Regions from separate parts of the Solidesulfovibrio sp. C21 genome, predicted to be linked through region 2. Evidence: predicted binding sites of a transcription regulator. Region 2 holds the regulator's gene; the other holds the start of a gene.
What was found. Region 2 encodes sigma-54, which starts transcription at its own class of promoters, with help from an activator protein. Its sites were predicted from a motif close to CTGGCACGGNNNNTGCTT; they were not measured.
Positions count from the first base shown of each region.

Region 1: a site for sigma-54 is predicted at 1,781-1,798, ahead of ACMZ6R_RS05040 (anion permease). Genes of this name have one in related genera too.

Region 1 covers NZ_JBLODY010000009.1:47,810-52,028, reverse strand. Annotated here, with positions in the region: gene ACMZ6R_RS05045 (fumarate hydratase) at 1-166, opposite strand, end outside; gene ACMZ6R_RS05040 (anion permease) at 207-1,637, opposite strand; gene ACMZ6R_RS05035 (sigma-54-dependent transcriptional regulator) at 1,975-3,384, opposite strand; gene ACMZ6R_RS05030 (transporter substrate-binding domain-containing protein) at 3,381-4,219, opposite strand, start outside.
Region 2 covers NZ_JBLODY010000013.1:19,972-28,571, reverse strand. Annotated here, with positions in the region: gene rapZ (RNase adapter RapZ) at 1-884, opposite strand, end outside; gene ACMZ6R_RS06430 (PTS sugar transporter subunit IIA) at 965-1,417, opposite strand; gene hpf (ribosome hibernation-promoting factor, HPF/YfiA family) at 1,418-1,966, opposite strand; gene rpoN (RNA polymerase factor sigma-54) at 2,016-3,452, opposite strand; gene ACMZ6R_RS06415 (KdsC family phosphatase) at 3,570-4,112, opposite strand; gene ACMZ6R_RS06410 (CTP synthase) at 4,309-5,943, opposite strand; gene ACMZ6R_RS06405 (phosphoribosylformylglycinamidine synthase subunit PurQ) at 6,125-6,940, shown strand; gene ACMZ6R_RS06400 (cupin domain-containing protein) at 6,997-7,356, shown strand; gene tadA (tRNA adenosine(34) deaminase TadA) at 7,418-7,963, shown strand; tRNA gene ACMZ6R_RS06390 (tRNA-Ser) at 8,030-8,123, shown strand; gene gluQRS (tRNA glutamyl-Q(34) synthetase GluQRS) at 8,425-8,600, shown strand, end outside.

The DNA of each region.
Region 1 (4,219 bases), on a different contig from region 2:
CGGCGTTCTCCTCGAGCTGGCCGAAGATTTCCCGGGCCGAGGCCACGGTTTCGGCCGCCTTGGCCTTGGCGAAAGAGGCCAGCACATCGGCCGGCAGGTAACGGTTGGCGTCGATGCACATGGCGGCCACGGCGTCGACAACGCTTTGTCTGGAAATGGTGCGCATGAGAACTCCTTGTCTATAAGTCCGCTGCTCTGCCGGCGCGTTAGCCACGCATGAGAATCCAGGGAAAGCCGACCAGCAGGTACACGCCGAGGAAAATGGTGCCGAAAACGAGACCCAGAAGCCAGAACTCGCGGCTCTTGATGTAGCCGGAGCCGAAATAGAGCGGCGAGGGGCCGGTGCCGTAGGGGCTGATGATGCCCATGATGCCGAGCGAGCCGCACAGGAGCATGGAGACGACCTCCATGTTGAGGCCGGGAACGGCCATGGCCGTGGCCAGCATGACCGGGAGCAGGGCGGCGACGTGGGCGGTGACGCTGGCGAACATGTAGTGGCTGACGAAGAACAGGATCACCAGGCCGATCATCATGGCGGTGGGGGAAAAGCCCTGCATATGCGAAGCGGCCGCCTCGGCGAACCACTTGAGGAAGCCGGTCCTTTTGAGGCCGTCGGCCATGGTCACCAGGGTCGCGAACCAGGCCAGCACGTTCCAGGCCTGCTTGTAGCGGATGATGTCCTCCCAGGTGACGACCTTGGTCAGGGCCATGACGCACACGGCGGCCAGGGCCACGGTGGTGGAGTTGATGGAACTCTTGAGGAATATCCAACCCATGAGCGCGGCCACGGCCAAAAGGCCCATGGTGATTTCCCGGCCGGTGATGGGGCCGAGCTTGCCGAGTTCCTCGCCGGCCCAGATGGGGGCGTTTTCCGAGGTCTTCTGGGTGGGCGGGTAGATGATGTACGTCAAAAGCGGCGTGGCCAGGAACAGGATGGCCCCCACGGGCAGGACGCTCATAAACCACTGGCTCCAGCCGAGCTGGATGTGGGCGGTCTTTTCCACCAGGGACTGGGCCAGGACGTTGGGGGCCAGGCCGGTTAGGAACATGGACGAGGTGACGCAGGTGGTGGCCAGCGCCGTCCACATGATGTAGGCGCCGAGGCCCCGGGGATTGTTCTCCGGCGTGGAGCCGTAAAGCGGCGGAATGTTCTTGATGATGGGGAAGATGGTGCCGCCGCTGCGGGCCGTGTTGGACGGCATGAACGGGGCCAGGATGAGGTCGGCCAGGGCCACGGCGTAGCCCAGGCCCAGGGTCTTTTTGCCCATGCGCTTGATCAGCGTCAGTCCCAGCCGCTTGCCAAGCCCGGTTTTTTCATAGCCCAGCGCGAACATGAAGGCCGCGAAGATGAGCCAGACCGTGCCGTTGGAAAATCCCGACAGTCCCCACTTGATGGCCTCGCCGGCCGAGGGGAGCTTGCCCGGGGTCATGGGCACGAGGCGCAGGATGGTGGCCAGGGTGACGCCGATCAGCCCGATCAGGGCCGGGGCCACGGGTTCCAGAACCAGACCCAGCACCACGGCCGCGAACACGGCGAAATAGGTCCAGGTGGCAGGGGACAAGCCTTGTGGGGCGGGCAGCAGCCAGATGAGCAGGCCGAGCAACACCGGCGCCAGGAGCTTGATGGAGCGCTGCATGGGAATCTCCTCGGGATGGGGCGTTAGGATGTGGGCCGGTCTCGGCGGCCGGCGGCCGTTACGACAATGCCGGGCACGGCGGCACACCTTCCGTGCCCGGCGGAGAGAAGAGGGGCATGGCGATCGCGCCATGTGGAGCGCAAAAGCAGGATGGGTGCCAAGCTGACAGAACTGTGGCAGTCTAGTGAAATAAAAGACAAAGTCGGGAAGATACGATGGCCGTCACAAAAGAACCCCCATAACCAAGGTTATGGGGGCTATGCGCCATACGGATAAAAAGGCGATATTTTACAGAATGTTGGCGGCCATTCCCCAAAGGTTATGGCCATTGCCTTGGTTATGAGGGTTTGGCGGCGTGCTTGAGGCGTTTGCTGAGCGCCGGCTGGGAGATGCCGAGCAGGCGCGCGGCCAGGGTCTGGTTGCCGCCGGAGCGGGCCAGGGCTTCGTCGACCAGGAAGCGGGCCGCCTCGGCAAAGGTGGGCAGCTGTTCGAAGGGCGCGAAGGGATTGGGCGGCGGCGCGGCGGCCGGGCAGGGATTGGCGCGGCCCATGGCCGCAAGAAAGCTCTTCATGGAGAGCATGCGTGAGGTGTGGAGGCTTACGGCGTCGAAGACCATGGCCCGAAGCTCCCGGATGTTGCCGGGAAAGGCGTAAGCGCCCAGGCAGCCGACCAGTTCCGGCGGAAAGGCGGGCGTCGGCTTGCCAAGGGCCGTGGCGGCCTCGGCCAGGAAATGGCGCAGCAGCGGTTCGATGTCCTCCTTGCGCTCCCGCAGGGCCGGGATGTGGACATGGTGGGTGCGCAGCCGGAAATAAAGGTCGCGGCGAAATTTGCCCTCGGCCTCGTCGGCGGCCAGGTCGCGGTGGGTGGCGACGATGACCCGGGCCGCTAGGCGCCTCGGCTGGTCGCTGCCGAGCGGATAGTACTCGCCTTCCTGGAGCAGGCGCAAAAGCTTCACTTGCGAGGGCACGGACAGGTCCCCGATTTCATCGAGAAAAAGCGTTCCCCCGGCCGCTTCCTCGACCATGCCCCGCCGCACCGCTTCGGCTCCGGTGTAGGCCCCCCGGACATGGCCGAACAGGGTGTCGGCAAAGACGGCGTCGTCGAGGCCGGCCACGTTGACCGCCACGAGCGGCCCTGTGCGCCCGCTTATGGCATGGGTGGCCCGCACCAGGTTTTCCTTGCCCACGCCGGATTCGCCGGTAATAAGCAGCGGCTGGGAACTGGCGGCCACGGCCTCGATGTAGGCGAACACGGCGTGCATGGCCCGGGAACGGGTGACGATGCCGGCAAAGGCCTCGGGATGGGCCGGACCGCCGGCCACCAACCGGCTTTTGACGGCCCGGTTCTCGTCGCGCAGCTCCAGCATGCGGATGGCCCGCAGCACGCCGCTGACGATGCGGTCCTCCTCGTCGGTCTTGACGTAATAATCGAAGGCCCCGAGCTTCATGCAGCGCACGGCGGTGTCGAGCTGGTTGACGCCGCTGATGATGATGCAGGCCACGTCCGGGTGGCGTTCGCCGATGGCGGCGAGCAGCTCTTCGCCGGACTTGCCGGGCATGGTCAGGTCGAGCAGGACGAGGCCGATGCCGCCCTTGTCCAGAAGCGGCAGAACCTCGCGGCTGTCCTGGCACAAAAAGGTGTTGGTGATGCCGGCCGCCGATTCGAGGGTCAGCGACAGGGAGCGCAGCCAGGCCGGCTCGTCGTCCACGATCAGGATGGCGAAGGCCGGGGACGGGGCGGTGGTCATGCCGGCGATTCCTCCTTGGGCACGGGCAGTTCCAGGCAGGCCGTGGTCCCCTGTCCCGGTGCGGACTCGAACGTCAGGCAACCGCCGTATTCCTTTACGATGCTGGCCGAGACGGACAGGCCAAGTCCCGTGCCGCCGGTCTCGCGCTTGGTGGTGAAAAACGGGTCCGTCAGATTGGGCAAATGCTCGGGGCTGATGCCGGTCCCCTCGTCGCGCACGCAAAGGACAACCTTGCCGGCGTCGACGTCGTGGCGGGTGGTGACCTCGATGGCCCGGCTCCTGTCGGGCAGGGCCTGGCAGGCGTTGATGACGAGGTTGACCACCACCTGCTCGACGCGCTGGGAATTGCCCCAGACGAGCGGCAGGTCTTCTTCGTAGTCGGCGGAAAAACGGTCGGTGTGCTTGCGGATGGTGGCCTCGACCAGGCGCACGGCCTTGCGCGAGCAGTCGCCCACGTCGATGAGCGCCTTGGCCGCGCCTTCCTCGCGCCGGGCGAAATCCTTGAGGTCGTTGACGATGCGCTTGATGCGCATGGCCCCTTCCTGCATCTCTTCGAGCATGCGGGGGAGTTCCTGGCGCATGCGGGAATAGCGGATGCCGCCCAGGGTGAACTCGCCTTCGCGTTCGTGCCACGCGTCGAGGAGCCGGGAAACGTCGGCCTGGACTTTGCGCAGAATAGGAATGTTGAGCAGGATCAAGCCGTTGGGATTGTTGATTTCGTGGGCCACGCCGGAAACCAGGGTGCCGAGTGCGGCCATCTTGTCGGCCTGGACGAGCTGGCGCTGGTTGCTGGACAGTTCGTCCAGGGCCTTGGTCAGGGACCGGGTGCGCTGGG
Region 2 (8,600 bases):
CCGCGTTCGATATGCCGATGCTCAAGAGAAAGATTGTATCCAGCCTTGGACAAGGTGTCAAAGACAGACTCGGCCACGGCCACGGAACGGTGCCGCCCCCCGGTGCAGCCGAAGGCGATGGTCAGGCGGTAACGCCCTTCCCTGGCGTACAGCGGCAGGAGGTAGAGCAGGAAAGCGGTCAGCCGGGCGAGAAATTCCCGACCCGGATCCTCGGCCAGGACATAGTCGCGCACGGGCGCGTCCTTCCCGGTTTTTTCCCGCAACGCCTTGTCGAAATAGGGATTGGGCAAAAAACGCAGGTCAAAGACCATGTCCGCCTCGGATGGCGGCCCGTACTTGAAGCCAAAGCTCATGACGTGGACCTTGAGCATGCCGGTGGAGACCCGGATGGAGGCCCATTTTTCCTGGAGCTTGCGACGCAGGTCATGGATGGAAAAATCGGTGGTGTCGAGCACCATGTCGGCCGAGTCCCGAAGCGGGGTCATGCGCGTGCGTTCTTCGAGCACAGCCTGCTCCAGGCCCCGCGATTCGCTTTCCAGAGGATGCGGCCGGCGTGTGGTGGCGTAGCGGCGGATGATTTCCTGGGTGTCGGCCTCGAGGAAAATGATCTGCAAGGCCGCCGCCGCGCCTTTGACCTGGGCCAGCGTCGCCCCCCAGTCGGTGTCCATGTCGGCTTGGCGCACATCCATGCCGAGCGCCAGCCCTTTGTAACGCTGGCCGCCCTTCACTTCGAAAAGGCCGATGAGTTTGGGCACGAGACTGACGGGCAACCCGTCCACACAAAAAAAACCCAGGTCCTCGAAGACCCGCAAGGCGGTGGACTTGCCGGACCCTGAAAGTCCGGTCAGGATGACGATGGTCAGTTCCGCAGGCGTGTCTTCCATGGCGCATGGCCCCCCGGCCCCGATAGGACACACTCCCCGCGCGCCGGCCGGCGCGCGGGGAGGTGACGTTTCGTGTTGCTTCAGGCGGCGGCCGTGAGCACCTGCCACAAGGCGGCGTCGTTTTCGGCGCTCATGAAGGCGTGCCGGAAGGATTCGTCGGACAAGAGCCGGGAGATGTGGGCCAGGATGCGCAGGTGCAGGCCCGCCACGTGCTCCGGGGCAAGGACGAGAAAGAAGATGCGGCAGGGCTTGAAATCCAGCGCATCGAAGTTGACGCCCTTGAGGCTGCGGCCGACGACAATGACGATCTGCTCGAGGTTCTCCATCTTGCCATGGGGAATGGCGACGCCGTCGCCGATCCCCGTGGTGCCGAGGTTTTCCCGGTCAAGCAGCACTTGGCGCGCCCGGGCATCGTCGAAATCGGGCCATCTGGCCTTCATCGGGGCGATCAGTTCGGCCAGCACGTCGGGTTTGGACTCGGACACAAGTTCCCCGATGACGAAATCGGGTTGGAGATAATCCTCAAGACGCATTTATGCTCCCGTTCCAGGATCAATGAGGCCGAAGTCGCCGTTGCGCAGACGGTAGATGACATTGGGCCGGTCGGTTTCGGAGTTGATAAACACCATGAACTCGTATTTGAGGCTTTCAAGCTGCATGGCCGCCTCTTCCACGGCCATGGGCTTGGGCTCGTAGTCGTCGGTCTGGACGATGGTGGGCGTCCGCGCCCCGGCGGCATCCTCGCTTATGCTGATGACCTGGGTATGGACGACCTCGGCCTTCTGGCGGCGGCGGTCCTTTTGCTTCTCGCGGAATTTCTTGGCCTGCGCCTCGACTTTGTCAAGGATCATGTCGATGGTGGAATACATGTCCTCGGAGGCTTCGTGGGCCGAGATGTGCATGTTGTCGGCCAGGAAGATGACGTCGGCCATCTGGCGGTTTTTTTCCACGGCCAAATTGACCTGCAACTCCGAGGCGTCGGTGGCGACGGTATATTTGGCGAGCTTCTCAAAACGCTTGCGGGCGTAGTCGCGCAAATGATCCGATGGCTCGAAGTTCTTGAAATTAAAAGTAATGTTCATATAGTCCTCCGGGTGGCATGGTATTGAGCCGGGGTCCCGGCCCGAAGCATCAGAAAATTTCCTTGCGCTTGGACGAGGATTCGATGCCCATGGCCGTGCGATATTTGGCCACGGTACGGCGGGCGATGTTGATTTGCAGCTCTTCCTTGAGCATGTCGGCAATGGCCTCGTCACTGATGGGTTTCTTGGCGTTCTCACCGGCGATGATGCGCTTGATCATGGCCTTGACCGACTCCGACCCTACCGTCCCACCGTCGTCGAGGTCCAGGGAACTGTTGAAAAAAAACTTCAGTTCGTAAATACCGTGGGGCGTGGCCACGTATTTGTTGGACGTGATGCGGCTGACCGTGGATTCGTGCATGCTGATGTCGTCGGCCACGTCTTTCAAGATCAGCGGCCGCAGCCGCGTCACGCCGTGCTCGAAAAATTCCCGCTGAAACTTGAGTATGCTCTCCAGGACCTTGTAGAGCGTGCGCTGGCGCTGATAAAGGCTTTTCATCAGCCACATGGCCGAGCGCATCTTGTCTTGCAGGTAATCCTTGTCCTTGTCCGCCTTCGGCTTGAGCCCATCCATGTAGGTCATGTTGACGTTGAGCCGGGGCATGCCCTCTTCGTTTAACAGTATGACGAAGTCGTCGCCGTACTTGTAGACAAAGGCGTCGGGGCTCACATAGATGGGGTCGCCCGAACCATAACTGGCTCCGGGCATGGGATTGAGCGTCTGGATCAGCTCCAGGTATTCCTTGAGCTTCTCCATGGTGATGTGAAATTTTTTGGCCAGCGGCTTGTAGCGCTTTTTTTCCAGATCCTCGAGGTGGTCGCGCACGAGCTCGATAAGGATGGTGTCCTCGTAGCCGAAGACCTCGATCTGGGTCAGCAGGCATTCGCTGGGGGTGCGGGCGGCCACGCCCACCGGATCGAAGCGCTGGAGGCGGTGCAGCACTTCCTCCACCGCCTCGACGCTCGTGGCGGTCATCTGGGCCAGCTCCTCGATCGAGGCGCAGAGATAGCCCGAGGAGCTGAGGCTGCCGACGATGGTCTCGCCGATCTCGAGTTGCTTTGGCGTAAAATTGGACAGGCGCATCTGCCAGCCGATATGCCCTTCCAGGGAGGGCTTGGAGGCAAGCCTTGCGTCGAAGGCCATGCCCTCCTCGGGGATCTCGGATTCGCGGGACTGGGCCTGCCGGCCGGTGCTGGCGAAATCGCCAAGGTAGTCGTCCCACTCGGCGTTTTTAAGCAGCTCCTTTTCCATGGCCACTTCGCTGCTGTCGCCGCTTGGACCGAGGTTGTCCTCGGCCATCGTGGATTCGGGCTGCCGATCTTCGTCTATGGATTCCTCGAGAAGGGGATTTTCCAGGAGTTCCTGCTGCACGCTCTCCAGGAGCTCCAGCCGGGACAACTGCAGGAGCTTGATGGCTTGCTGCAGTTGGGGAGTCATCACCAACTGCTGGGACAATTTGAGCTGCTGTCGCAGTTCCAGGGCCATGTCTACCGCCGTACGCGCTTTTTTATGGGTTTTCGTGTCGGCGGTGTCCGGCGCGTGTCCGGCCTCCGCCCAACAAAAAACATGCCACAATCAAAGGATTGTGGCAATCCGCCCGGCTTACCGTTCCCGCAGGAACCAGTCGTACGCGGCCGCAAGCCGCCCGGAAGCGTTCAGGATAAACCGGATGGCCTCGCGCACCGCCCCCTGCCCGCCGTCCCGGGTCGTCACCCAAAGGGCCAGGTCCGAAATTTCCGGTTGGGCGTCGGCCACGGCCATGGGCAGGCCAACAAGCCCCATGGGGCCGGCATCCACCCAGTCGTCGCCGAGGTAGGCCGTTTGCCCCGGGGTAATGCCGGTACGCTCCCATATGGCGCGCAGGATCGGCACCTTGCGGTAATGGCCAGGATGGTATTCGGCGATGCCGAGTTCTTTTATGCGGGCGGCCACAGCCGGGCTGTCCAGGCCGCTTATGACCGCCACGGCGATGCCGGCGATCTGGGCCGCCTTGATGCCGAGCCCGTCCTGGGCATGAAACCGCTTGGCGATCTCCCCCCGGCCGTCGACGTAGAGCCCGCCGTCGGTCAGAACCCCGTCCACATCCAGCACGAGCAGGGCGATATCCCCGGCCCTGGCCGCAGCAAGCGTGGCGTCGTGCGTCACGGCGCGCCTCCTTTAGTTTTCCGGCGCAAGGCCGCGCCCAAACGCCTCGAACCGGCCCCAAAAGCTTGAAAGCAAGCAATACCCCTGGCTGCCCGCGAGGTGGGGCTCCGGAATCCCTATTGAAAGTTTTTGAAGAGGGGTCCGGGGGGAAACTTTTTCCAAAAAGTTTCCCCCCGGCCGCCGGCGGCGTAACTTCCTACGCCCCCTGCTGGCGCTTGGCAGCCATCACGAACTCCCGAAAGAGCGGATGGGGCTTCATGGGGCTGCTTTTGAATTCCGGATGGAACTGGCAGCCGAGGAACCAGGGATGCTCGGGCAGCTCCACCATTTCCACGAGTTCCCCGTCCGGGGACAGGCCGCTTAAAACCATCCCGCCCTCCTCGAACGCGGCGGCGTAAGCCTTGTTAAACTCGTAGCGATGCCGGTGGCGCTCGGAAATCTCCCCGGCGCCGTAGGCCTCGGCGGCCTTGGTGTCGGGCTTGACCACGCAGGGATAGGCGCCCAGGCGCATGGTGCCGCCCTTGTCACAGGAGGGATCGCGGCGCTCGATCTTTTTGGTGCGGAAGTCGAACCATTCCCGCATGAGGTAGATGACCGGATCGGCCGTGGTCAGGTCGAATTCCTCGGAATTGGCGCAGGTCAGCCCGAGCACGTGGCGGGCGTATTCGATGACCGCGCACTGCATACCGAGACAGATGCCGAAAAAGGGGATGTCATGGACGCGCGCGTATTCGATGGCCGCGATCTTGCCTTCGACCCCGCGCGAGCCGAACCCGCCCGGGACCAGGATGCCGTCGATGCCTTTGAAATACCCGGCCGCGTTTTCCCGGGTGACGTCCTCGGAATTGACGTACACGAAACGAATCGACACGCCGGCGAGGCCACCCGCGTGCACCAGCGCCTCGTGCAGACTCTTGTAGGCTTCCTTCAGGTCCACATACTTGCCCACGATGGCGATGGACACCGTGCCGGCGGGATTGTCGAGGCGGTCGACCATGGAGTGCCAGGCCGTCAGATCGGCGTTTTTGGCCGGCAGACGCAGCAGGATGGCAATTTTCTGGTCCACGCCCTCGCCGTAGAGCCGCAGCGGCAATTCATAAATGTTTTTCACGTCCACGGCCGTGAACACGGCGTCGGCGTCCACGTCGCAAAAAAGCGCGATCTTTTCTTTGAGGTCCCGTGTCAGGTCCACTTCGCTGCGGCAGATGATGATGTCGGGCTGGATGCCGATGGAGCGCAGTTCCTTGACGCTGTGCTGGGTGGGCTTGGTTTTCACCTCGCCGGCCACGCGCAAATACGGCACGAGCGTCAGATGGATATAAAGGACGTTTTCCCGGCCGAGGTCCATGCGCAGCTGGCGGATGGCCTCCAGAAACGGCTGCCCCTCGATGTCGCCCACCGTGCCGCCGATTTCGATGATGGCCACGTCTTCGTCGCCGGCGACGCCGAGGATGGCCCGCTTGATCTCGTCGGTGATGTGCGGGATCACCTGCACCGTGCCGCCTAGATAGTCGCCCCGGCGCTCCTTCTGGATGACGCTGAAATAGACCCGGCCCGAGGTGTAGTTGTTGTTCTGGCTCATGGGCACGCCGAGAAAGCGCTCGTAATGCCCGAGGTCGAGGTCGGTTTCGGCCCCGTCGTCGGTGACGTACACCTCGCCGTGCTGGAAGGGGTTCATGGTGCCGGGATCGACGTTGATGTAGGGATCGAGCTTTTGGATGGTGACCTTAAGCCCCCGGGCCTGGAGCAGCGCGCCGATGGAGGCGGCGGCCAGCCCTTTGCCCAGGGAGGACAGCACCCCCCCCGTAACGAAAATAAATTTGGTCTTCATTGCTGATGCCGTCCTTGATGTGTGCTGTTTGGGCCGCGCCGGCGGACCCGGCGGCCCGCGCCGAAACATTCCGGCGCCCTCTGGCGGGTCCGGTTGACGCGGTCGGGGCGGCCCCTTATGTTCAGCCGCGCAAAGTAAGCCTTCGGGCGCAATTTTTCAAGGAACCCCCTGGAGGACCCCTATGGCGCAGGTGCGCACCCTCGTGATCACCGGCTACGGCACCAACTGCGAAGTGGAATCGGCTCATGCCGCGCGCATGGCCGGTTCCGACGTCACGGACATCGTTTTCTTCTCCGACATCATCGCCGGCCGGACGCGAATCGACGCGTATAATTTCCTGATTTTTCCAGGCGGGTTTCTCGACGGCGACGATCTGGGCGCAGCCCAAGCCGCCGCAGTGCGTTGGAAACACGCCCAAACCGCGGCCGGCGAATCGCTTCTTGGACAATTAAAAACTTTTTTCGAGGCCGGCGGACTCATCCTCGGCATCTGCAACGGATTTCAGCTGCTGGTCAAGCTCGGGCTGCTGCCGGCCCTTGGCGGGGACTATTTCGCCCGGCAGGTGAGTCTGGCCAACAACGACTCGGCCCGGTTCGAGGACCGCTGGGTGACGCTCGCCGCCAATCCGGCCAGCCCCTGCGTGTTCACCCGGGGCGTCGTGCGCCTGGATCTGCCCGTGCGCCACGGCGAAGGCAAGCTCGTGCCCATGTCCCCGGCCGTGCTCGACGACCTCGTGCGCACCGGGGCCGTGGCCCTGACCTACGCCGACCCGGCCTCGGGCGCGGCCACCATGGAATACCCGGCCAACCCCAACGGCTCGCCCCACGCCATCGCCGGCCTGACCGACCCGTCCGGGCGCATTCTGGGACTCATGCCCCACCCCGAAGCCTTCAACCACCCCACCAACCATCCGGGCTACACCCGGGGCGAACACCCCATGCTCGGCACCGTGCTGTTCGAAAACGCCGTGGGCCACCTGCGCGCTTCGGCCGGTTAGGCCGGCACGCAGTCAAGGCCGGGGAGCGTTTTGCGCCTCATCCGGGCGGAGGCTCCATGGAAAAAATCAACCTTGCGGAAAAGTTCGGACTTTTCGACGGATACTGGGACCCGAAGATCATCGGGGAATGCAACGACGCCCACATCAAGCTGGCCAAGCTCAAAGGGACCTTCGACTGGCACCACCACGAAAAGGAGGACGAACTGTTTTTCGTGGTGGCCGGCCGTTTGACCATCCATTTCCGGGACCGCTCCATCGACCTCGACCCGGGGGAGCTCATCGTCATCCCCAAGGGGACGGAGCACTGCCCCGAAGCGCGGCAGGAAGTCCGGGTCATGCTCATCGAGCCCAAAGGGACACTGAATACCGGCAATGTCGTGACGGAAAAGACCCGGGCCACCCTGGCGCATATTTGAGCCCCTGCCGTTTTACCGGAGCGTGCGCCGCCAGTGCGGCCTCTGCGCAGAGAGACATTCCATGGCCCTGCAACCGGCCCGTCGATTTATCGCCGGCGTTGTCGATACGCCCCCTGCCCCGCCGGGATGGGCCAGCTTCGAGGCGGTGATGGCTCTGGCCCTGGGAAAAGCCCGGGAAGCGGCCGCCCAGGGCGAAGCGCCTGTCGGCGCGGTGGTGCTCTCGGCGGCGGGCGAACTGCTCGGCGCAGCCGGCAATGCGCCCATTACGCGCCACGACCCAACGGCCCACGCCGAGATTCTGGCCCTGCGCCAGGCGGCGGTCCACGTCGGCAATTACCGTTTGCCGGGCTCGATTATGGCCGTGACCCTGGAACCGTGCGTCATGTGCCTGGGGGCCATGATCCACGCCCGGGTGGGCCTGCTCGTCTACGGGGCGTCCGACCCCCGCACCGGGGCCATCGCCTCGATGCTGCCCGGTCCGGACCTGCCTTTTTTCAACCACCGTTTCGATGTGGTGTCCGGGGTGCTGGAAGAAGCCTGCGGCGGGCTGTTGCGGGATTTTTTCCGAGAGCGGCGCAGCCGGCCGGCCGGCACGGGCAGTGAATAAATGCTTGCCAAGATCACCCAAGAGGTGTATTTTTCTAAATTCGTTGCGCGTCTTTCCTTGACGAGCGGAGAGGTACCGAAGTGGTCGTAACGGGCCCGACTCGAAATCGGGTTGCGGGTTAATAGCCTGCACGTGGGTTCGAATCCCACCCTCTCCGCCATTACAGCTTCTAATCAAGCCCCGCAGGTTCCAACACCCCTTCAGGGCTTGTTTTTTTGGGCTCATTTCTTCCAATGAGCTCTTTGCGTTTCATTGACAGCCGAGACACGTTTGGGGCAAAAACGGGGCAAAATCTGGCCTGACGCCGTTATTGAGTGAATTTTGCCCCACCTCATCGAAGTGAAGATTCCCCTAATTCTTACAAGCAAACTGTTCGGATACTCTCGGTGTATTCCGGCGTCCTTGCCCTGCTCTCGAAACGTGTTCCTCCGTGGTCCCGCGTCTCGCCGGACGCATATAATATGATTGTCACCCGCTTCGCGCCGAGCCCCACCGGTTTTTTGCACCTGGGCCACGCCTTTTCGGCGCTCACCGCCTTTTGCGTGGCGCGGGAAGCCGGCGGGCGTTTCTTGCTGCGCATCGAGGACATCGACCCCGTGCGCTGCAAGCCGGCCTACACCCGGGCGATGCTCGACGA